Regions from separate parts of the Arthrobacter sp. UYEF3 genome, predicted to be linked through region 1. Evidence: predicted binding sites of a transcription regulator. Region 1 holds the regulator's gene; the other holds the start of a gene.

Region 1 (11,975 bases):
TCGTCGTTAACCCGCGACGCACGCCCGCCCGCCGCGCCGTGCCGGTCAGGCTGCGGCGAGCCGGCTCCGGCGGCGGCGCTGCAGCACCAGGCACACGAGGCAGAGCACGACGCCGGCCGCCCCCACCGAGGCGAAGCCCGCGCCCGGACCCACGCCGTCGATGAAGAGCCCGGCCAGCGGGGCACCGAGCGCCACGCCGCCGGTGAGGGCCGAGCCGTACCAGCCCATCGCCTCGCCGCGGCGGCCCTCCTCGACGAGTCCCGCCACCCTTTCGGACGCGGCGGAGAGCACCGGCGCGCAGAGCAGGCCCGGCAGCAGGGACAGCAGGGCAAGCGTCCAGGTGTCCTGCGCGAACGCCATCGGGATGGTCAGCGCGGACATGCCGAGCAGGAGCAGGAATGGTGAGACGGGGCGGTGCATGGCCCCGTAAACGAGGCCACCCAGCACCGACGCCCCGCACCAGAAGAGGAAGACAAGGCCGATCTCGGACTGGTGGCCGCCGGTCTGGAGTGCCGCAACGATGCCGACGTCGCTGCCGCTGAGCACCATGCCGGCACCGGCCGCAACCGCGAAGACCGCCGCCACTGCCGTCGTGCACCAGGTGAAGTTGTGGACGACTTTGTGCCGCAGGCCGAGCCGGGCCTGCCGCCGCTGTTCTGCGGCCGCCAGCGGCGCCAGTTCAGCTGCGGCCTCTTGCAGATTCGCGGGTGCCGCAGCGACGATGGCGGCCTCCGCACCCTCCTGCTGGGCCACCTCGAACGCTGGATCCTGCGCCAGGCCGGACTGGTCACTGCGGGTAGGTGGGTTGGTCCACATCAGGAACAGGCTCGACAGGGAGGTGGCGACGCCCACCACCGTCAGTCCCAGAACGGAGAAGCCTGCGGTGGCCACGATGGCGCCGGCGGCGGGGCCGATCATGAAGACCAGTTCGGTGCTGATCGAGTCCAGGGCGAAAGCGGTCCGGCGTTGCTCACCGCTGGCGAGGATCCCCAGCGACTGGCGCACCACGCTGAAGATCGGCAAAGTCAGCAGTCCGCCTACGAAGACCAGCGGCAACAGCAGTTCGTAGCTGACATGCGGCACGATCGACCAGATGACGGTCTCGGAAACGACGGACGGGACGAGGGCGCGGCGCAGACCCACCGTATCGACGCGGCGGCCGCGCCACGGCGCCCCGGCGGCGATGCCGATGGTCATGACGGCTGCGGCCGCGCCGGCTGCGGCGTAGCCCTGGCCCAGGGTAAGGACGATGTGCAGGGTCAGTAGAACGCCCGCGGCGGAATGCGGGATGCGGGCGACCATGCCGACGAGCAGGAGGTTCCTGATGGGCCTGACTGCCAGCAGGTCACGATAAAGCGCGAAATTCACGAAACTGCATTCCTGTAGTTACTGCCAATAGGTACTGCCACCGGCATCACCGGGAGGCCTCAGCGCCGGCCGTCGGCTATGGTGCTGCGCGCTGTAACTTGATTTCGATTGAGTCAACCCGTTCGGTAAAGGTCTCATTCCGGGCCCAGTCGCTGTTGAGTGCCGCCACGATGGATTGCACGGCGGCCGAGTCAAGCCCGTCCTCAAGGTACAGCACCAGACGCAATTCCGGGCCCGCGCCGCCGCCGGGGAGGTGCCGGCCGCCCGCCTGCGCCGACGCCACCCCGCCGCCCGGATGAATTTCAACACGCCGGAGCGCCGGGACGCCGGCGGCAGCGGCTCCGGCTGCTTCCGCCACGGCCGGGTCGCTGTAGCTGGGCGTCCAGTCCTGCTGCCGGGCCAGCGCCCAGACGGCCGGCCGGCGCACCACGAAGGTGGTAGCCGAGCCGGGATCCAGGACAAGAAGCTCGGCGCCTTCGGCGACGGCCGAGAGGGCGGCCCGCGGGGCGTACACCGCGACTGGCCGGGCCTCGGAATGCCAGGCGGCCAGGGCCCCGGCCGAGGTAAACACCGGCAGCGCGGTCCGGCCGTCGGCCGCCCTGAGCGTCACGAGGGCCATGTCTGCCTGTTTGTCCCCATGCAACTCCTCACCATGCGTGCCCGCCACGGCGTCGCCCTTCTCGGCGAGCCGGGCAAGGATCGGCACGAAGACGCGCGCCGTGGCCAGAGCGGCCACCACGGCCGCCTCGTCGCCGTCACCGGTTTCGAGGGCCGCCAGAGCAGCGCGGTAGCCCGCGTCGGGGGCGCCGTCGTCGTCCTCGAAGTTGTGGATCTTCGCGTCATGGCCGCCCAGGCTCCGGCCGGCCCAAAGCTGCCCGGCGGAGTCGGCCGCTCCCCCGGCGCCGGCGAGGGCGGCGGCGATGTGGCCGGGCAGGGGGCGCCCGCCCGGCGGGGTACTGTGCTCCATGACGGCGGCGGGCCTAGCGGCGGCCGGCGGCGTCGAGGGCTTCGGGGAGCGTGAAGTTGCCGTTGTAGAGGGCCTTGCCGACGATTGCGCCCTCGACGCCGAGCGGCACCAGGGAGCGCAGGACCAAGAGGTCCTCGAGGCTGGAAATGCCGCCGGAAGCCACGACGGGCTTGCCGGTCTTTTCCACCATCTGGCGCAGGAGCTCGACGTTGGGTCCCTGCAGCGTGCCGTCCTTGGTGACGTCGGTGACGACGTAGCGGGCGCAGCCGGCTGCTTCCAGGCGGGCCAGGACGTCCCAGAGGTCGCCGCCTTCCTGGGTCCAGCCGCGGCCGGCGAGGGTGGTGCCGCGGACATCGAGGCCGACGGCGATCTTGTCGCCGAAGCGCTCGATTACCCGGCCGGTCCATTCGGGGTTCTCAAGGGCTGCTGTGCCCAGGTTCACCCGGGCCACGCCGAGGTCCAGGGCCTTCTCGAGGGACTCGTCGTCCCGGAGCCCGCCGGAGAGCTCAACCTTGATGTCCAGCCGGCCCACGACCTCACGCAGCAGGTCGGCGTTGGAACCGCGGCCGAAGGCTGCGTCGAGGTCCACCAGGTGGACCCATTCGGCGCCCTGTTCCTGCCAGTTGAGTGCGGCTTCCAGCGGCGTGCCGTAGCTGGTTTCGCTGCCGGCTTCGCCCTGGACGAGGCGTACGGCCTGCCCGTTCACGACGTCGACGGCGGGGAGCAGCTCGAGTATCGGCAGCGGGGTTTCGGTGGTCATCGTGGTCCTCAGGGTTGGGCGGTCAGGAAAATGCCGGCGCTTATTGGCCCGGCAGCGTCAGGAGGTAGGCGGCCAGCAGCGACATCCCGGCCAGCAGGTAAAACGCGATCTGGATCCACAGCGGGCTTTTTTGCTGCCGGAAGGACAGGGCGCCGCCGACCAGCAGGCCGGCGAGGCCCATCAGAACCAGGGACCACATCTAGGCGGTCTGTTCCGGGGTAGGGGCCGCTGCGGCGCCGGTTTCTGCGCCGCCGCGGAGGCTGGCCACCCAGTTCCGGAGCAGGCGCGCACCTGCGTCGCCGGACTTCTCCGGGTGGAACTGGGTGGCGCACAGCGGTCCGTTTTCCACCGCGGCAATGAACGGCGCACCGTGCTCGGACCAGGTGACGAGCGGGGCGGCCATGCGCGGCTGGACCACTTCAAAGTCCCAGTGCTGCACGCCGTAGGAGTGCACGAAGTAGAAGCGTTCCTTTTCGACGCCGGCGAAGAGTCGGGAGCCCTCCGGCACCGTGACCGTGTTCCAGCCCATGTGCGGCACGACCTCGGCCGGCAGGAGTTCGACTGTGCCGGGCCACTCCCCCATACCCGCGGCGGCGGTCCCGTGTTCCACTCCGGTTTCGAAGAGGATCTGCAGCCCGACGCAGATCGCGAGCACCGGCCGGTGGCCGGCGACGCGTCGACCGATCATGCGCAGGGCGTCCACGGCCCGGAGCTCGTTCATGACGGTTTCGAAGGCCCCGACACCGGGAACAACGAGCCCGTCGGCGTTCAGGACGTCCCCGGGCTTTGCGCTGAGGATGACCTCGGCGCCGGCCCGTTCGAGCGCGCGGACGGCGGAGCGGACGTTGCCGGATCCGTAGTCGAGTACCGTCACCGTGGGCTTGCCTTCGGGTGATGCCGGCTTCCGGATGGCGTCGGGGTTGATGATGGCCCCGTCCCGCAGCACCTTGCCGGTCACAGGGCACCCTTGGTGGAGGGTATGCCGTCGACCCGGGGATCCGGTTCCACGGCGGCCCGGAGTGCCCGGGCGAAGGCCTTGAACTGGGCCTCGACAATGTGGTGCGGGTCGCGGCCGGCGGTGACGTTCATGTGCAGGCAGATGCCGGCGTGCAGCGTGATGGCCTCGAAGACGTGGCGGGTCAGGGACCCGGTGAAGTGGCCGCCGATCAGGTGGTATTCCTGGCCGGCCGGTTCGCCGGCGTGGACCAGGTAGGGCCGGCCGGAGACGTCGACGACGGCGTGCGCCAGCGCCTCGTCGAGCGGAATCGAGGCCTCGCCGAAGCGGCGGATGCCGGCCTTGTTGCCCAGCGCCGTGCGCAGGACCTCGCCGAAGGTGATGGCGACGTCCTCGACGGTGTGGTGGACGTCGATGTGGGTGTCACCGGTGGCCTTGACGGTCATGTCGATCAGGGAGTGCTTGCTCAGGGCCGTCAGCATGTGGTCGTAGAACGGCACGGAAGTGCTGATGTCGGAGACGCCGGTGCCATCCAGGTTGATCTCGACCAGCACGGAGGACTCGCTGGTGGTCCGCTCCAGGCGTGCGGTGCGGGCCGGGGCCGCGGCTGATCCGGTGTTGCTCATGTCAGGGTGTCCTTTGGATGAAGGCTGGCGCCCGTCGAACAGGGCGGCGTGCGTGGGTCCTGCGTTAAGTCTAGGCGGACTGGACATCCCGGCCGGTCAGGATCCGTTCGAGAGCCTGCAGGAACGCTGTGGTTTCCGTCTCAGTGCCCGCCGTGACCCGCAGGTGGCCGGGGATGCCGACGTCACGGATGAGCACGCCGGCATCCAGCAGCGCCTGCCAGATTTCCTGCGGGTTCTCGAGGCCGCCGAAGAAGACGTAGTTGGAATCGGAGGCGGCAGGATTGAGCCCCATCCGGGTCAGCTCCGCGACGATCCGGTCCCGCTGGCGCTTGATGTCCTCGACGTCGGCCATCAGCGCCACCCGGTGGCTCAGTGCGGCGAGGCCCGTGGCCTGGGTGACGGCGGACAGGTGGTAGGGCAGCCGGACCAGGCGCAGGGCATCCGTGACCTCAGGCGCTGCCGCCATGTAGCCCAGCCGTGCACCGGCCAGGGCAAAGGCCTTGCTCATGGTGCGCGAGACAATCAGCCGCTCCCTGCCGGGCAGCAGCGTGAGTGCGCTGGGTGTGCCGTCGTGGGCGAACTCGTGGTAGGCCTCGTCGACGATCACGATGGTCTGGCTGGCTTCTCCGGCCTCATAGACGGCCTCGACAACGTCGATCCCCAGGCCGGTGCCGGTGGGGTTGTTCGGGGAGCAGAGGAAAACGACGTTGGGCTTCAGCTCACGGACCTGGCGTGCTGCCGATTCGGCGCTCAGCCCATAGTCCTCGGCGCGCACGCCGACGATGTATCCGGTGTCCGTACCGGCAGCCAGCAGCGGGTACATGGAGTACGTGGGAGGGAACCCCAGGGCGGTGCGGCCCGGGCCCCCGAAGGCCTGGAGGATTTGCTGGAGGACTTCATTGGAGCCGTTCGCAGCCCAGATATTGCCGGCGTCAAGTCCGTGACCGAGATATTCCGCCAGGGCTTCACGCAGTTCAGTGAACTCGCGGTCCGGATACCGGTTCAGCCCCGCGGCAGCCTCCGTCACGGCCGCGGCGATGGCGGCACGGACATCGGCCGGGACGCCATGGGTGTTCTCGTTGACGTTCAGCAGGATGGGGACATCCAGCTGGGGCGCACCGTAGGGGCGCAATCCGCGCAGATTCGTCCGGAGGGGCAGTCGGTTGAGTCGCTCTAGCTGGTCAGTCACCGTTCCAGTTTAAGCGAGGCCGGGCCCGGACCCGAAACTGTGACCGTCGGGGGCGCAGTGTTCGGGCGCCTCACTCTCTCACGGGGTCTGGTCCGGGCGCTGGCTACTTGGAGGGTACGAAGAGCTGTTGTCCGGGGATGACGCGGGGATCCCCGAGGTTGTTGAGCTGCACGATGTCCGCCACAACGTCGCGGGGATCGCGTTCCGGGGCCACAGCGCCGGCAATGGCCCAAAGGGACTCACCGGGCTGGACCGTGACCGTAACGGCGGGCGTGAGCGAGAGCTCCGCGGACGAGTCGGCAGCCTTGGCCGGAGCGTTCAGGAAGCCGGCGAGTGAAAGCAGGAGAACCGCCAACAGCATCAACGGCAAGCCGAAGAAAACGAACCGGCCCCGCCGGGTGAGCCGCAGCGGAGCCTGCGCCGCGGCAATGGCGGGTGCAACCTGCCGCGGCCCGGCGTGTACCGACCCGGCCGCGTCCTGGCGGGCCGCATCCGTGCGGTCGGCGTCACGATCGAAGATGCTGTGCGGGCCGAAGGACTCGAACGGCACCCGTTTGGGCCGGTTTTGGTCGAACGGCGCCGACCCGAACGGTGCCGCCTCGATCTTGGCCGCCCGGACGGGAACGGATACCGGTGATCCGGAAATAGCGCTTACTACTGACATGACCTGAGCCCTCCTGGACTTATCTGTGCCGCCCGGCGTACTCCATGTACCTGCCGCCAACCGGCCTAACCATCGAACGCGAACCTTCGAACGTCTTTCTTGATCACAAGCTTCGAACACAGCACCGAACCGTCTGATGCGCCCCGAAGCTCGGGGTTCGAACATATCTTCGAACTGCGCTTGTTCTGTTTTAGCACTTATGAGCGAACATTGTCGAGACTCACTAGAACAAATGTTTGAAAAACCATGATGGCTGGCCTACTTTTGAACCACAGGGTCTGCAGCTCAGGCTTTTGAAATACCGGGTTTTTGAAATAGCGGACAACCACATGTATCGATCAACAGCAGTTCACCAGCGGGGTCTGACTTTTTCAGACTCATCGATCCCGGCAACCTCAGCGGCCGGGCGGAAATGGAAAGGCGTGGCCAACATGGCAGCACAAGCCACCGGCGGAAGGGCCGCCCAGCACGGTCCCCAGACCGTCCGGGCGCCGAAGAGCCTTACCGTCCGGCAAAAGAAGATTCTGGAGACCATCCAGCGCTCCGTAGCGGACAACGGTTACCCGCCCTCGATGCGGGAAATCGGTGACACGGTCGGCCTTGCCAGTCTCTCCAGCGTCACCCACCAGCTTTCGCAGCTGGAGAAGCTCGGGTACCTGCGCCGGGACCCCAAACGTCCCCGTGCCATGGAAGTACTGATGCCGCTGACGCTCGATGAGGGCGCGGCGAAGATTTCCGGAGTGGGGAAGTCCAGCGGCCTGCGGGCGGTGGGCGGGCGGGCCGTATCGGAGCTAGCCAGCGCCACGGACACCGCGATGGTGCCGTTCGTGGGCCGGATTGCCGCCGGCGGTCCGATCCTTGCCGACCAGGTGGTGGAGGACGTGATGCCCCTGCCGCGCCAACTGGTGGGCCACGGCGAACTGTTCATGCTGCGGGTGGCCGGCGATTCGATGATCGATGCCGCCATCTGCGACGGTGACTGGGTGGTGGTCCGGCGTCAGAACGATGCGCTCAACGGCGACATCGTTGCCGCGCTGCTCGATGACGAGGCCACGGTCAAGACTTTCCGCCAGCGCGACGGCCACACCTGGCTGCTTCCCCAGAACACCCAGTATGAGCCGATCCTTGGCGATCATGCCGTCATCATGGGCAAAGTCGTCTCGGTACTGCGCTCCCTCTAGCGTTCAGCCACCGGCAACGCTGCTGAGGCCCCCTCCGGATCTCCGGGCGGGGCCTTTGGCGTTCCCTATTTGGCCGGCTGCCGGGCGGGGGTCTCCTTGGCAAGGCGTTCGAGGGCAGCGAAAGCTACGCCCGGGTCAGTGGTTGGCCAGAACGGCGGGAGTGCGGCCCGGAGGAACCCGCCGTAGCGCTCGGTGGACAGTCGTGGGTCCAGGACCGCCACGACGCCCTTGTCCGACGTCGTGCGGATCAACCGCCCGGCGCCCTGGGCGAGGCGGATGGCGGCGTGGGTGGCCGACACGCTCATGAACCCGTTTCCGCCGGCCTGGGCCACGGCGCGGGAGCGTGCGGTCATCAGCGGGTCATCGGGGCGGGGGAACGGGATCCTGTCGATCACGACCAGCCGGCAGGAACTTCCGGGCACATCGACGCCCTGCCAGAGCGACATGGTGCCGAACAGGCAGGTGTCCGGTTCGTCGGCGAACTGCTTGACGAGCGCGGTCATGGTCGATTCGCCCTGGCAGAGGATGCGCAGGCCCAGCCGGGGCCGCATCGCGTCCGCCGCCTCTTCGGCGGCGCGCCGGGACGAGAACAGACACAGGGCCCCGCCGCCGGAGGCGCGGATCAGCTTTTCGAGCTCATCGAGGGCTTCCGGGGACGTTCCCCGGCCGGGCTTGGGCAGGTGCTTGGCGACGTAGAGGATGCCCTGCTTGGGATATTCGAAGGGGGACCCGACGTCGACGCCGGTCCAGCTGGGGGCCCCGGGGCCTACCAGGCCGAGGCCTCCGGCAGCCGGCTCGAAGGCCGCACCGATCGCCAGGGTGGCCGAGGTCAGGACGACGGTGTGGTCCGCGAACAGCCCCTCGCGCAGCCGACCGGCAACGCTGAGCGGTGCAACGTTGACCAGGGCCGGCGCCGAGTCGTCCGGCTGCGAGTAGCCCTGTTGCGGGTCGAAGCTGCTGTTGCGGGAGAACCAGACCACTTCGCGGTTCTCCCTGGCGGCCAGGAGCCGTTCGCACAGTTCCAGGATCACCATCAGGCGGGATCGGGCGAGCTGGCGGCCGCCGTCGGCTGTGTTGGCGCTGTCGCCCTTGGAGTCCGAGAGCGCGGCGCGGCAGGCGTCGCGCAGCTGGTCCACGCAGTCCAGTTGCTCACTGTTCAGTCCGTTGGGCATGAGTCCGCTAGGGACCCCTTCAATGGCGAGTTCGAGGTTGGCCGCGGAGTTGCTGAGCGCGTCCACGGTGATGCCGGTGTGCTTCCGGGCGCCGGAGGCGGCGGCATGCACCATCGCGACGGAGAGCTGGCCGGACACGGCACCCGTGACCCGGTCCTGCAGCTCGTGCGCCTCGTCCACCACCACGACGTCGTACTCCGGCAATACGGCGAGGCCCTCGAAGGCGCTGACGGCCAGCATCGCGTGGTTGGTGACCACGACGTCGGCGTCGGCGGCGTTCTGCCGGGCCAGTTCGCTGAAACATTCGGCCGCGAGCGGGCACTTTTGCGCGCCGAGGCACTCCATTGAGGTGACGGAAACCTGCCGCCAGGCGCGGTCGGTCACGCCCGGCATGAGCTCGTCGCGGTCCCCCGTCAGGGTGTCCTCGGCCCATTCGCGGAGCCGGACCACTTCCTTGCCGAGCTGCGACGACGGGCCACCCATCGCGGCTGCGAAGTGCGGCACGGAGGTGTCCTCGCCGAGGGAGAACAACTGACCCTCGGACGGCTCCTCGGACGGGAAGCCGCCGCCGAGTTTGTGCCGGCACACATAGTTGGAGCGGCCCTTGACGAGCGCGATCTTTACCGGCCGCGCCAGTACGGGCGTGATCGTCTTGAGCAGCCGCGGCAGGTCCCGGCCGACGATCTGTGTCTGCAGCGCCAGGGTGGCAGTCGAGACGAGGGTCGGTTTGTCGCTGACCAGCGAATGGGCGATTAGCGGAATCAGGTAGGCCAGGGACTTGCCCGTGCCGGTGCCGGCCTGGACCAGCAGGTGGTCGCCTGTTTCGATGGCGCGGGCCACCTGTCGGGCCATCTCATGCTGGCCGTCTCGGCTCTGGCCGCCCATGCCAGCGACTGCCCGGTCGAGCAGTTCAACCACGAACTGCTCGCCGGACTGACTATCCCGTCTATCCCGTGGTTTGCTCTTTCCGCCGTTCTCCGCTGGTTCAGCGGCCGCCGCCGGTTCAGCCGTTGTTTCAACCGCAGGTACCGTCATTGCAGGTTCAGTCATTGCTGACGAAGGCGTCCAGTTCGGCCGCGAGCCCCTCGCGTACCATCACCACGGCACGGGTGCCGGTCTCCTCGTGATCGAGGCTGATGATCTCGGCGTCGGTATCGTGCAGCTTGCTCAGCAGGTCCCCCCGGTTGTAGGGGATCATCAGTTCCAGCTTCACGCTGGGTCTGGGGATGCCCTCGCTGATGGCCTGCAGCAGTTCCGGAATGCCTTCCCCGGTGCGGGCCGAGACGACCACGTGGCGCGGCTCGCGTTGCATGAGCCGCTCGATCACGAACGGGTCGGCGGCGTCGGCCTTGTTCAGGACGATGATTTCCGGCACCTTGCGGGCGTCAACTTCGCTGAAGACCGCCCGGACAGCGGCAATCTGTCCCTCCGGATCCGGGTGGGAGACGTCGACGACGTGCAGGATCAGGTCCGAGTCGGCGACTTCCTCCAGGGTGGACCGGAAGGCCTCCACCAGCTGAGTGGGCAGCGACCGCACGAACCCCACGGTGTCTGCGAGGGTATACCCCAGCCCGTCCGAGGTTTCGGCTTTGCGGACCGTCGGGTCCAGGGTGGCGAACAGAGCGTTCTCGACCAGGACGCCGGCGTCGGTGAGCCGGTTCAGCAGCGAGGACTTGCCGGCGTTTGTGTAGCCGGCGATTGCCACCGACGGTACCGCGTTACGCCGGCGGTTGGCCCGCTTGGTTTCCCGGGCCGGCTTCATCGCCGCGATTTCGCGCCGGAGCTTGGCCATCCGGGTGCGGATCCGGCGGCGGTCCAGTTCGATCTTGGTTTCACCGGGACCGCGTGAACCCATGCCCGCACCGGCCCCGCCCACCTGGCCGCCGGCCTGGCGGGACATCGACTCGCCCCAGCCGCGCAGGCGCGGGAGCAGGTATTCGAGTTGGGCCAGTTCCACCTGGGCCTTACCCTCGCGGCTCTTGGCGTGCTGGGCGAAGATATCCAGGATCAGAGCGGTGCGGTCGATGACCTTCACCTTGACGATGTCTTCGAGTCCGCGTCGCTGGGAGGGGGCCAGTTCGGCGTCGACCACCACGGTGTCGGCGCCGGTGGAGAGCACGATGTCCTTAAGTTCCTGGGCCTTGCCGGAGCCCAGGAAGGTTCCAGGGTCAGGCTTGGCACGGCGCTGGACCAGTCCGTCGAGGACCTCGGAACCGGCCGTCTCAGCCAGCGCGGCGAGCTCGCGCAGGGAGTTTTCGGCGTCGGCAAGCGTACCTTCGGTCCAGAGACCCGCCAGCACGACGCGTTCGAGGCGCAGCTGCCGGTATTCGACTTCGGTGACGTCTTCGAGTTCCGTCGACAGCCCTGCGGTACGGCGCAGCGCGTGTCGTTCCTCGAGGTCCTGCTGGTCGCCGTCGTAGCTGCTGTGTTCTTCATCGAGCCGCGAAATCGCCTGGGCCTTGCCGAACACCGCCCTGGACTCGCCGGGCTGCCCGGCGCCGTCACGGCCGGCCTTCACGGCAGGGGCGTCTTTGGACAGGATACGGTCGATGACAGCCTGGATTTCTGCAGGACTCATGTCCTGGTCGGCTGAATCGGGTCCGGTATTGGGCTGGCTGGTCATGGTCTCCTTTGAAGGGTCTGCAATTTCAGAATAGTGCTGTTCGGAGCTTCGTGGCGCGGAATTCGCGCTGGGCTGACGACTGTGGGTCATCTATGCCTCCTGATTGCCGGGCGGCTGCTACGCCGCAGGCCGGGCGGGGGCTCCGTGGCGGAGCGGTGGATGAGGAAACGATCCGGCGTCCAAAGGCGCCGTTTGACGGTGGGGACGTCCGTTCAGCGCCGGGGACTGCTGTCGCCGCGGGGTTTGGGTCCGTCGCGCGTGACTTCAAGCGGCTTACTCCAAGTGGCACGCGCGCCGGGCGCGATGCCGGCCATCATGGAGGGGGCACTGAGCGGAAGGTAACTACCTGCGTCGCTGCGGGCACGGGGCTGAAGCCCGGACCGGCTACTTGAAGTTCAAGATCATGGATTAACGTTAGCAGACCGTTTCCCGGTGCCGGACCGGCGGTACCTTACGCCTGCGGACCGTGC
Region 2 (11,975 bases), on a different contig from region 1:
CGCCTCGGTGTTGCATAACGCATTGCGCATTTCCGGCAGCAGCAGGTGCGGCAGAACCGAGGTGTACCACGAGCCGGGGCCCAGGACCACCCAGTCCGCGAGCTCAATCGCGTTCAGCGCCTCGATGCAGGCCGACGCGGATTCGGGCAGCAGCCGGACCGCTTCGAGCGAGCCGGCCACGGCGCATTTGGCTTGTCCGCTGACCGTCTCCAACACCGCGGTGCCGTCGGCGCCGGTCACCCGGGCCTTGCCCTCGATGGTGAGCGGAGTGGTGGACATCGGCAGGACCTGCCCGCGGGCGCCGAGCAGCGCGCCGGCCCACTGCAGCCCGGCCACGGTGTCCCCGAGCAGTTCCCACAGCGTCACGATCAGCAGGTTGCCCATCGCATGCTCATCAAGGGACCCGCCGCGTCCCTTGGCCGGCTTGAAGCGGTGCTGCATGACGTCGCGCCAGGTCCGGCCCCAGTCCGTGTCGTCGCAGAGCGCGGAGAGCGCCATCCGGAGGTCCCCCGGCGGCAGCACTCCGTATTCCTCACGCAGCCGGCCGGATGAGCCACCGTCGTCCGCGACCGTGACGATCGCGGTCAGCTCGGAGGTGAGCAGGCGCAGCGCCGAGAGCGAGGCGGACAGGCCATGCCCGCCGCCTAGGGCCACGACGGAAGGGCCCTTGTCCTGCTGTCCGGCGAACGCCGCGCTGGCGGCCGGCACCAGGGGCAGCGGCCCGGTCAAGAGCGCCATTACTCGCGGCCCAAATCCCGGTGGGTGGTGGTGACCGTAACCCGGGGGTACTGCGCCAGCCGCCGTGACAGTTCAACGGCAACGGCCACCGAACGGTGCTTGCCGCCAGTACAGCCGACGGCGATCGTGGCGTAATGCTTGTTCTCACGCCGGTAGCCGTCCAGCACGGGCTCGAGCGCCAGGACGTAGCGCTCCACGAAGTCGCTGACACCCTCCGCGTCGAGCACGTAGTCGCTGACGTCCTTGTCCAGCCCGGTGTGCGGGCGAAGCTGCGGAACCCAGTGCGGGTTCGGGATGAACCGGGCGTCGGCGACGAAGTTGGCGTCCACCGGCAGCCCGTATTTGAATCCGAAGCTCATAACGTTGAGGCGCAGCGCCACCGGCCCGGTTTCGCTGAACAACTCGGTGATGGCGGTGGCCAGGCCGTGCACATTCAGCGGCGAGGTATCCAGCACGATGTCGGATGATTCGCGCAGCTCATGCAGCAGTTCCCGTTCCGCGGCGATGCCGTCGAGGATGCGTCCGCCGCCCTGCAGCGGGTGCGGGCGCCGCCCCTGTTCGAAGCGGCGCACCAGGACGTCGTCGCTGGCGTCCAGGAACAGCACGCGGAAGGTGACGCCGCTGGCCTCGAGGTTGCGCAGGGCGGTGCGGATGTCGGCGAAGAGGTCCTTGCTGCGGACGTCCATGACGACGGCGAGTTTGGAGATGGAGCCCGGCGCGTGCGAGACGAGTTCCGCGAGGGTGCCCAGCATCTGCGGGGGGAGGTTTTCCACGACATACCAACCATGGTCCTCGAGGGCGTCCGCGGCGGTGCTCCTGCCCGCCCCTGACATCCCGGTCACCACAAGCAGTTCCGCCTCTACCGGTTTGACGGGGGTCAGCCCGTCCGCCGCCATGCCGGATCCCGCCGTTGAGTCTGCCATCAATCGTGCCCCATCTCTGCTGTTTGCTCTGCCGGGAGGCCGCCGCGCGGGGCAGGTGCCTGCCGGCCGCCCGTCGGGCCTCAGCTCCTAACCCTAGCCAAGATTGCCGGCGCTAGCTAAGTTTCAAGGATTTCGCCGGTCGTCATATTGACAGCCGGGGCCACCGGGCCCTCCGCGCCGTCGTCGGCGTTGAAGTGCCGCACGATCGCCCCGGCCAGCGCCGGGCCGATCCCCTTCGCGGCCGTGAGTTCTTCCACGCTGGCGGCCTTGATGCTTTTCACCGAGCCGAACTGGTTGAGCAGGGCCTTGCGTTTGGAGTCGCCGAGGCCGGGGACGCCGTCCAGCGCTGACACTGTCATGGCCTTGCCGCGCTTTTGCCGGTGGAACCCGATGGCGAAGCGGTGGGCCTCGTCCCGGATCCGCTGCAGCAGGTAGAGGCCTGCCGAGGCGCGCGGGAGGATGACCGGGAAGTCGCTGTCCGGCAGCCAGACCTCCTCAAGCCGTTTGGCGAGACCGACGACGTAGACGTCCTCGATCCCGAGTTCCGCGAGGGCCCGCGCCGCGGCGTTGACCTGGGGCCCGCCGCCGTCGACGACGACGAGGTTCGGCGGGTAGGCGAACTTCGCCCGGACTGCCGGCGTCGTGGTATCGGAGACGACCGCCTCCGCGGCGGCGTCGAGGGCGGCTTGATGCGCCGGTTTCGCTGCGGCCGCCGCCAGCGCTGCCTGGTCGTCGAGGTAGTGCCGGAAGCGGCGCGTGAGCACGTCATGCATGGCCGCCGTGTCGTCCCGTGCCGCGGCTCCCGTGACCGAGAATTTCCGGTAGTCGGATTTTCTGGGGAGGCCGTCCTCGACCACCACCATGGAGCCGACCACGTTGGTGCCCTGCACGTGCGAGATGTCGAAGCATTCGATCCGCAGCAGCGCAACGGGCAGGTCCAGGGCTTCCTGCAGTTCCTGGAGCGCCTGGGACCGCATGGTCAGGTCGCCGGCGCGGCGGGACTTGTGTAGCTGGAGCGCGTGTTCCGCGTTGTCACGCACTGTACTGAGCAGGGCGGCCTTGTCGCCGCGTTGCGGCACCCGGATGTCCACCCGGGCTCCGCGCAGGCCGCTGAGCCACTGGGCCAGCTCTGCGGCGTTGCTGGGCTCGGCCGGGACCAGCACCTCCCGCGGCATCCGTCCCTGGATTTCGCCCTCCTCACCGTAGACCTGTTGGAGCAGGTGCTCGACGAGGTCCGGGGTGGTGAAATCCTCCACCTTTTCCACCACCCAGCCGCGCTGTCCGCGGATCCGACCGCCCCGGACGTGGAAGACCTGGACCGCGGCCTCCAGTTCGTCCTCGTGCAGCGCGAACACATCGGCGTCGGTGTCCTCGGCGAGGACCACGGCGTTGCGTTCAAAGACCTTCTTCAGCGCGACGATGTCGTCGCGGACCCGGGCCGCGCGTTCGTAGTCGAGCTCGGCCACGGCGGCGGCCATATCCTTCTCCAGCCGGGAGACGAAGCGCTTGGCCTCGCCGCCCATAAAAGCGCAAAAGTCTTCCGCCAGGGCACGGTGGTCTTCGGCTGAGATGCGGCCCACGCAGGGCGCGGCGCACTTGTCGATGTAGCCGAGCAGGCAGGGCCGTCCGCTGGCTTCGGCGCGTTTCAGCACACCGGCGCTGCAGCTGCGGACCGGAAAGACCCGCAGCAGGGTGTCCATGGTGTCGCGGATGGCGCCGGCGGTGTAGGGGCCGAAATAGCGGGTGCCTTTGCGGCGCTCGCCACGCAGGACCTGCACCCGGGGGTACTTCTCCCCCATCGTGACGGCCAGGTAGGGGTAGCTCTTGTCGTCGCGGAACATGACGTTGAACCGCGGCTTGAATTCCTTGATCCAGGTGTACTCGAGCTGCAGCGATTCCAGTTCGCTGCCGACCACCGTCCATTCCACGCTGCTGGCTGTGTGGACCATCGCGTGGGTCTTCGGCATCAGTCCGGCGGGGTTGGCGAAGTAGGAATTCAGCCGGGAGCGGAGGTTTTTGGCCTTGCCGACGTATATGACCCGGCCGTGCGGGTCGCGGAACCGGTACACGCCCGGGTTGGTAGGGATTTCCCCCGTCCGGGGCCGGTAACTAGCTGGATTTGCCACTAGTCCATTCTACTGAGCCGACGGCGCCGTCCCGACCCGGGCCGTCCCCTGTGGCGCGGTGTGGCAGTCGCGCCTTGGCGCCGCCGGCCTAAGCCGCCAGGGTGAATGAACTAGTCGACGCTCTTGCTCTGGTTGTAGGTGGTGGCCCGCTGCTGCCCGCTCAGCTCCGCGATGGCGTCCATGATGCGGTCCGTGACCTGGCGCCGCGCCGGCAGGGAGTGGTCCGGCCCGGTCTTGTCGAAATAGAGCGGCTCGCCCACCTTCATGATGAAGTGCTGTGGTTTGACCTTGTTTGTGTCAGCCGGCTGCAGGTTTTCGGTACCGATCAGGCCTACCGGGACCACCGGGGCGCCGGTCGTGAGGGCCAGCCAGCCGACACCGGTGCGGCCGCGGTAAAGGATGCCGTCGCGGGAACGGGTGCCTTCCGGGTAGATCCCCACGCCCTTGCCGGCGTCGAGGATGTCCAGCAGGGTCTTGAGCGCCTGCACACTGGCGGCCTGTTCGCCGCGTTCGACCGGGATGGAGCCGACGGCCTCGAAGAACGACTTCATCAGCCGGCCTTTGGCACCGCCTGTGGTGAAGTATTCGGCCTTGGCGAAAAATGCGACCGGGCGCGGCATGAGGGCCTGCACGATCACGCTGTCAAGGAAGGACAGGTGGTTCGGTGCCACGATGAAGGGTCCATCGGCTGGCACGTTCTCCAGGCCTATCACGGTGGGACGGCAGGTCGAGGAGATAAGCCCGCGGGTTGACCAGCGGATCACGTCAAACATTGCCAAGGGCGGGCACCTCATTCAGCTGCGGGGCGACGGCGGTCAGGGCGCGGGCCCGCACGGATCCGCCCTGACTATAGTTTCGTTGCGGTCGGCAGCGGGCCGCTTGGCAGCGGCTCGTGCAACATCCGGGCGTATGGGTCACCGGAGTAGTTTCTCACGGCGGCAGGGAAGCCGGACAATCGCATTCCAGCGAGGGAATATGCCCGGCTTCCCTAGTCGCGCAGGGACCGGGTCAGCCGAGGATCTCGGCGAGGAACGTCGCCGTATGGCTTTCTTTGGACTTGGCCACCTGCTCCGGGGTGCCGGAGGCGACGATCCGGCCACCGCCGGAACCACCGTCGGGGCCCAGATCCACGATCCAGTCCGCACTCTTGATCACGTCGAGGTTGTGCTCGATGGTTATCACGGTGTTGCCCTTTTCGACCAGGCCCTGCAGGACCAGCAGCAGCTTGCGGATGTCCTCAAAGTGCAGCCCGGTGGTGGGTTCGTCGAGGACATAGACGTTGCGGCCGTTAGACCTTTTCTGCAGCTCAGCCGCCAGTTTCACGCGCTGCGCCTCGCCGCCCGAGAGCGTCGTGGCCGGCTGGCCCAGCCGCACGTAGCCCAGGCCGACGTCTACGAGGGTCCTCAGGTGCCGGGCGATCGGCGAGAACGCCGCGAAGAACTCCGCGCCCTCTTCGATGGGCATGTTCAGGACATCCGCAATGGTCTTGCCCTTGTAGTGCACCTCCAGCGTTTCCCGGTTGTAGCGCGCACCGTGGCACACTTCGCAGGGCACGTAGACGTCCGGCAGGAAGTTCATCTCGATCTTCAACGTGCCGTCTCCCGAGCAGGCCTCGCAACGGCCGCCTTTGACGTTGAAGGAGAACCGGCCCGGCTGGTAGCCGCGGACCTTCGCTTCGGTGGTCTCGGCGAAGAGCTTCCGGATGTGGTCGAAGACACCCGTATAGGTGGCCGGGTTGGAGCGCGGGGTGCGGCCGATCGGGCTCTGGTCGACGTGCACCACCTTGTCCAGGTGTTCGAGGCCGTGGACGGCCTTGTGCCGGCCGGCGACCTGTTTGGCGCCGTTGAGCTTGGTGGCGAGCACCTTGTAGAGGATCTCGTTGACCAGGGTTGACTTGCCGGAGCCGCTGACGCCGGTGACAGCGGTGAACAATCCGAGCGGGAAGGCGGCGTCGACATTGACCAGGTTGTTTTCCCTGGCGCCGACGACTTTCAGCTCACGCTTCTTGTCGTACTTGCGGCGCTTCTTCGGCACCTCGATGAACTTCCGGCCGGAGAGGTAGTCGCCGGTCAGGGACTCGGTGTTCTTCAGCAGGTCCTCGTAGGACCCGGAGTGCACCACCGTGCCGCCGTGCTCGCCGGCGCCGGGCCCGACATCCACCACCCAGTCCGCTTCCTGGATGGTGTCTTCGTCGTGCTCCACCACGATCAGGGTGTTGCCGAGGTCCCGGAGCCGGGTGAGGGTTTCGATCAGGCGCCGATTGTCGCGCTGGTGCAGGCCAATGGACGGTTCATCGAGTACGTACAGCACGCCCACGAGGCCGGAACCGATCTGGGTGGCCAGGCGGATGCGCTGGGCCTCGCCGCCGGACAGCGTGCCGGACGGCCGCTCCAGGTTCAGGTACTCGAGGCCGACGTCGAGGAGGAATGTCAGCCGGGCCTGGATTTCAATCAGGACCTGGTGGGCAATTTGCGCCTCGCGGCCGGTCAGGACCAGGGTTTCCAGGAAGTTCGCGCATTCGCGCATCGGCAGCGCGGCGACCTCGGCGATGGACTTTCCGTTGATCAGGACGGACAGCGACGCCGGGTTCAGGCGGGCCCCGTTACAGGCCGGGCACGGAACCTGCCGCATGTACTCCTCATAGCGGTCCCGGGCGGAGTCCGATTCCGTTTCGGTGTGCTTGCGGTGCACGTACTGGACCACGCCCTCGAAGCCGGTGCTGTACTTGCGTTCCCGGCCGAAGCGGTTCCGGTACTGCACGACCACCTTGTGGTCCTTGCCGTGCAGCACCGTCTGCCGCGCCTCCGCGGACAGCTTCTGCCACGGCGTGGTCATCGAGAAGTCCAGCTCCTTGGCCAGGCCGGCGAGGAGCCGGTTCCAGTATTCGGTGGTGGCGGTGCCAAGGGACCACGGCGCGATCGCGCCTTCGGCGAGGGAGAGCTCCGGGTTGGGGATCAGGAGTTCCTCGTCGACCTCGAGCCTGGTGCCGATGCCGCTGCAGGCGGCGCAGGCGCCGAACGGGTTGTTGAAGGAGAACGAGCGGGGCTCAATCTCGTCGATGGCGAGGGGGTGCTCATTGGGGCAGGCGAGGTGTTCGGAGAAGGCCCGGACCCGTTCCGGATCGTCCGCGTCGAGGTCGACGAATTCTGCCAGCACCCGTCCCTCGGCCAGGCCGAGGGCGGTTTCAACCGAGTCGGTGAGGCGCTGACTGATGCCTTCCTTGACGACCAGCCGGTCCACCACCACTTCAATGGTGTGCTTGAACTGTTTGCCGAGCTTGGGCGGATCGTTGAGCTGGATCAGCTTGTCGTCCACCCGGGCCCGGGAGTAGCCCTTCGCCGTGAGCTCCTTGAAGAGTTCGACAAACTCACCCTTGCGGCCGCGGACCACCGGTGCGAGGACCTGGAAGCGGGTGCCTTCCGGCAGTTCCAGCAGCTGGTCGACGATTTGCTGGGGTGTCTGCTTGGTGACCGGCTCGCCGCAGACGGGGCAGTGCGGGCGTCCCACCCGGGCCCAGAGCAGGCGCATGTAGTCGTAGATTTCGGTGATGGTGCCCACCGTGGAGCGCGGGTTCTTGCTCGTGGACTTCTGGTCGATCGACACCGCGGGCGAGAGCCCTTCGATGAAATCGACGTCGGGCTTGTCCACCTGGCCCAGGAACTGGCGGGCGTAGGCGGAGAGCGACTCCACGTAGCGGCGTTGCCCTTCGGCGAAGATGGTGTCGAAGGCGAGCGAAGACTTGCCGGAGCCGGAGAGGCCGGTGAAGACGATCATCGAGTCGCGGGGCAGGTCGAGGTCCACGTTGCGCAGGTTGTGTTCGCGCGCGCCCTTGACGACCAGGCGGGACATGTCGGGACGGACCAGTTCGGCCCCCGACAGTACGCCGCCCGACGGCTTGGGGTTGGCCGCTTTTTCGGACTTTACCGGTATGGCGGCGGCTTTGGCATCGACGGCGGGTTCTTCAGCTACGGCTTTAGGCACGCCTCCAATGCTAATCGAAAACTTCTTCGAATATCTATTCCGCGGTCCTAGTGCCCCAGCGGGTGTGCTAGCGGCGGGAGTGCTAGTGGCGGTCGTACGCTGCGGCCAGCAGTTGAACTGCCTCGGCGAAGCTGGCGCCTCGGGCTTTTGCCGCTGCAGCGAATTCCGCGGCGGCGGCGGTGAGTGAGCCCCAGGCTTCGTCCCGCGCACACACGACGGTGCCGTTCCTGCCCCGGGTCGCGACGACGCCGGCGGCCTCGAGTTCCTTGTAGGCGCGCGCCACGGTGTGCGGCGCCACGCCCAACTCGGCCGCAAGGTTCCGGACGGCGGGAAGCCGGGTCCCCGCCGCCAGCGTTCCGGCGTCGGCCCGCTCGATAATGTTCAGCCGGAGCTGTTCGAACAGGGGCACCGAGCTGGCGGCATTGGGCTTCCAGCTGCCGGGAAAAGTCGCCGCCCCGGTCTCCGCCGGGCTCACAGTTCCGGCTCCAGGGCGGCCTCACCCTGTTCGCGGCCGGCGAACTGGGCCCGGTAGAGCCCGGTGTAAATCCCGTCTCCCGCCATAAGTTCGTGGTGCTTGCCTTGTTCAACAATCCGTCCGTGATCCATGACCAGAATTAGATCAGCGTCCCGCACCGTGGACAAGCGGTGGGCGATCACCAGACTGGTCCTGCCCTGCCGCAGCCTTGCCATGGCCTGCCGGATCTGTATTTCCGTGCGGCTGTCCACCGAGCTGGTGGCCTCGTCGAGGATCAGGACGCTGCGGCCGGCCAGGTGCGCACGGGCGATCGAGATGAGCTGGCGCTGCCCGCGGCTGAGCGAGTCGCCGTCGTTGCCGAGCACGGTGGCGTAGCCCGCCGGGAGCGCGCGGACGAACTGGTCCACGTGGCTTGCCTGCGCCGCCGCTGTGATGTCGGCGTCGCTGGCGCCGGGCCGGCCGTATTCGATGTTGTCCCGGATGCTGCCGGCGAACAGCCACGAGTCCTGGAGCACCGTGCCGAAGCGTGCCCGCAGTTCGTTGCGCGGGAGTTCGGCGATGTCCACGCCGTCCACGGTGATCCGTCCGGAGTCCAGTTCGTAGAAGCGCATCAGGAGGTTCACCACCGTGGTCTTGCCGGCACCGGTGTGACCCACTATCGCCACGGTCTGGCCCGCGTCCACGGAGAAGGAGAGATCCTGCACCACGGGCACATCGGGGCCGTAGCTAAAGGTGGCGCCTTCGAACCTGATACGGCCCGCGGGGGTCCGGTCCAAACGGAGTGCGGGCCGGTCCGGAGCGTCCGCGAGGATTTCCGGTGCGTCCAGGAGCTCGAAAATCCGCTCGGCGGAGGCCACACACGACTGCATCAGGGTGAGCATGCCGCCGATCTGGCCCATCGGCTGACTAAAGAGCCGGCTGAACTGGATGAAGGCCTGGATGCCGCCGATCGTCATGCTGCCGGCGGCGACCTGCAGCGCCCCGATCACGGCGACCGCGATGTAGTTGAGATTGGAGACGAATATCATCAGGGGCTGCACGACGCCGGAGACGTACTGCGCCCTGGCCGCCGCCCGGAAAAGCCGGCCGTTGCTCTCGCCAAAGGTGGCCGTTGCCGCGTGCTGCCGGCCGAACGCCTTGACCACCTCGTGCCCGGTGAAGAATTCCTCCAAGTGCGCCTGAAGTTCGCCGGTGCTGCGCCATTGCTCGCTGAAGTGCGCCTGCGACTTCCCCGCCACCAGGACGGTCACCACGGCGGAGACCGGGACCGAGACCAGCGCGATCAGAGCCAACAGTGGTGACAACCAGACCATCATGGCCAGCGCGCCGGAGAGCATCAGCACCGACATGATCAGCTGGTTGAGCAACTGGTTGAGGGCCTGCGAGACGTTGTCGACGTCGTTCGTGGCGCGGCTCAGAACGTCGCCGCGGTGCTGGTCGTCGAAATGGCCCGAGGGCAGCCGGTGCAGTTTTTCTTCCACGGAGGCGCGGAGGCCGTAGCTGAGCCTTTGCACGGCGGTGGCGGTCAAGGCCGCCTGGATCCAGTTGAACAGCGTGGCACCAAGGTACATCAGCGCCACCGAGAGCAGCAGGCGGCCGAGTTTCTGCTCGTTAAAGGCCCCGCCCACCACGCTGTCCACCACGACGTCGGTGGCGTCGCCGAGGTACTTGGGCGCCGCCACGTTCAGCGCGGCGAAACCGCAGGTCGCGGCGATCACGCCGACCATGCGAAGCCGCAGCGGCCGCATCAGCCCCAGCAGCCGCCCGGCCGCCCGCCATTTGGCCGCCGCGCCCGGGGACGTGAACTTGGCGCTCACGGGGTTTCCGCCAGGAGAAGCTGCGAGGCGGCGATCTCCCGGTAGGTACGCGACGATGACATGAGCTCCTGGTGCGTGCCCTGTGCCGCCACGCGGCCGTCCTGCAGAACGAGAATCAATGCCGCATCCGCAATGGTGGACACGCGTTCGGCAACGACCAGCACGGTCGCCGCCCGCAGCAGCGGCTCCAAAGCCGCACGCAGGCGGTAGTCGGTGCCGTGGTCGAGGCCGGAGGAACTGTCGTCGAAGACGTAAACCGGGGCGGACCGGAGCAGCGCCCGTGCGATGCAAAGGCGCTGGCGCTGGCCGCCGGAAAAGTTGGTGCCGCCCTGGCTGACCGGCGCGTCGAGCCCGCCCGGAAGGCTCCGGACAAAGCCGCCGGCCTGCGCGGCGTCCAGGGCCGCCCACAATTCGGTGTCGCCTGCGGCTGGCCTGCCCAGCCGCAGGTTCTCCGCCACGGTCCCGGAAAAGAGATACGAGTGCTGCGGCACCAGTGCCATCAGCCCGCGAAGTGACGCGAGCGGCAGGGTCCGGATGTCGCGGCCGCCGATGCTGATGCTCCCCTCCGTGGGGTCGAGGAAGCGCGGCAGCAAGTTCAGCAGCGTGGTTTTGCCGCTCCCCGTGGCGCCGATGATCGCCGTCGTCGTCCCCGGTGCGGCGGTGAACGTGACCCCGGCAAGTACGGGCGCCTCGGCACCGGGGTACGCGAAGGCCACGTTGCGGAACTCCACGGTTCCGTCTGCAGGCGCGCCCGGCGCAGGCCCGCCCGGCGCAGACCATCCGGTGGACGGCTCCGTATCGAGGACGGCCCGGATCCGTTCGGCGCAGGCTGCCGCGCGCGGAGCCGTCGTGAAGACGTACATCGCCATCATGATGGCGATCAGGATCTGCAGGATGTACGCAATGAACGCGGTGAGCGCGCCGAGACGCATCTCTCCGGAGTGGATCCGGTGGCCGCCGAACCAGACGACCGCGACGGACGCAAGGTTCACGACCACCATGATCATCGGATTCATGCCGGCCACCAGGAGCGCCGAGTCCAGATTGTTCCTCGTGAGCTCCCGGTTGGCGGCGTCGAAGCGGCGGATCTCGTGGTCCTGCCGGACGAAGCCACGGATGACGTTGGCGCCGATGATCTGCTCCCGGAGCACCCGGCTGATCCGGTCGATCAGTTCCTGGCCCTGCCGGTAGAGCGGAATCAGCCGGCGCACGATCAGCAACATGAGGCCGGCGAGTATGGGAATGACCGCAACCACAATCCCGGACAGCGCCACGTCCTGGTGCACCGCGAGGGCGATGCCGCCGATGAAGCTCGCGGGCGCCGCGACGAGCATGGTAAAAACCAGGACGGTGAGGCTCTGGATCTGCGTGACGTCGTTGGTTGCCCGGGTGACGAGACTGGGCGCCCCGAATACACCGATTTCCTGAGAGGAGAAGGTCTGGACCTTGGCGAACAGTTCCTCGCGGAGGTCCCGGCCCGCGCGCATGGCCACGACGGCGCCGAGGTAGCCGGCGGCGATGGCAGAACCGACCTGAAGGGCGGCGACCCCTGCCATCCAGCCGCCCAGTCGCTCGATCAGGGGCGTGTTCCCGGCAACGATGCCGTCGTCGATGATGGCGGCGTTGAGGGTGGGGAGCAGCAGATTCGCCGTGGTCTGCACGAGCTGCAGGCAGACGATGGCCAGGACGGTCATCCTGTGGGCCGCCAGCAGCCGCCGCATCAGGCTAAATAGCACCGAACCTCCATGACTAAGACAGGGCCCGGATCCGCACCAAAGGGCGGCCGCCCCCGGACCGCCCTGTCAGTGTAAGCCCCATCACACGCCGAGTGCTGTCACGCAGCGTGTCACATTCGTCAACGGCGGCTGCCCCGGCTGGAATCCCGCGCCTTTCCGGAGGTGCCGGCGACGCGGGA

The links. Region 1 encodes LexA, which represses DNA repair genes until DNA is damaged. Its sites were predicted from a motif close to TCGAACANNTGTTCGA; they were not measured.
Region 2: the regulator LexA is predicted to act here: its motif matches at 7,783-7,798, upstream of uvrA (excinuclease ABC subunit UvrA).

What each region holds. Positions count from the first base shown of each region.
Region 1 is NZ_JBEPNK010000004.1:170,261-182,235, reverse strand. Features, by position in the region: gene ABIB14_RS04550 (MFS transporter) at 46-1,368, opposite strand; gene ABIB14_RS04545 (SseB family protein) at 1,445-2,335, opposite strand; gene priA (bifunctional 1-(5-phosphoribosyl)-5-((5-phosphoribosylamino)methylideneamino)imidazole-4-carboxamide isomerase/phosphoribosylanthranilate isomerase PriA) at 2,349-3,095, opposite strand; gene ABIB14_RS04535 (CG2302 family histidine operon protein) at 3,136-3,294, opposite strand; gene hisH (imidazole glycerol phosphate synthase subunit HisH) at 3,295-4,053, opposite strand; gene hisB (imidazoleglycerol-phosphate dehydratase HisB) at 4,050-4,676, opposite strand; gene ABIB14_RS04520 (histidinol-phosphate transaminase) at 4,747-5,865, opposite strand; gene ABIB14_RS18730 (LysM peptidoglycan-binding domain-containing protein) at 5,969-6,529, opposite strand; gene lexA (transcriptional repressor LexA) at 6,961-7,710, shown strand; gene ABIB14_RS04505 (ATP-dependent DNA helicase) at 7,776-9,932, opposite strand; gene hflX (GTPase HflX) at 9,925-11,505, opposite strand.
Region 2 is NZ_JBEPNK010000012.1:12,169-24,143, reverse strand. Features, by position in the region: gene ABIB14_RS10265 (gluconeogenesis factor YvcK family protein) at 1-738, opposite strand, end outside; gene rapZ (RNase adapter RapZ) at 738-1,661, opposite strand; gene uvrC (excinuclease ABC subunit UvrC) at 1,778-3,787, opposite strand; gene ABIB14_RS10250 (lysophospholipid acyltransferase family protein) at 3,898-4,566, opposite strand; gene uvrA (excinuclease ABC subunit UvrA) at 4,796-7,636, opposite strand; gene ABIB14_RS10240 (GntR family transcriptional regulator) at 7,851-8,243, opposite strand; gene ABIB14_RS10235 (ABC transporter ATP-binding protein) at 8,240-10,060, opposite strand; gene ABIB14_RS10230 (ABC transporter ATP-binding protein) at 10,057-11,781, opposite strand.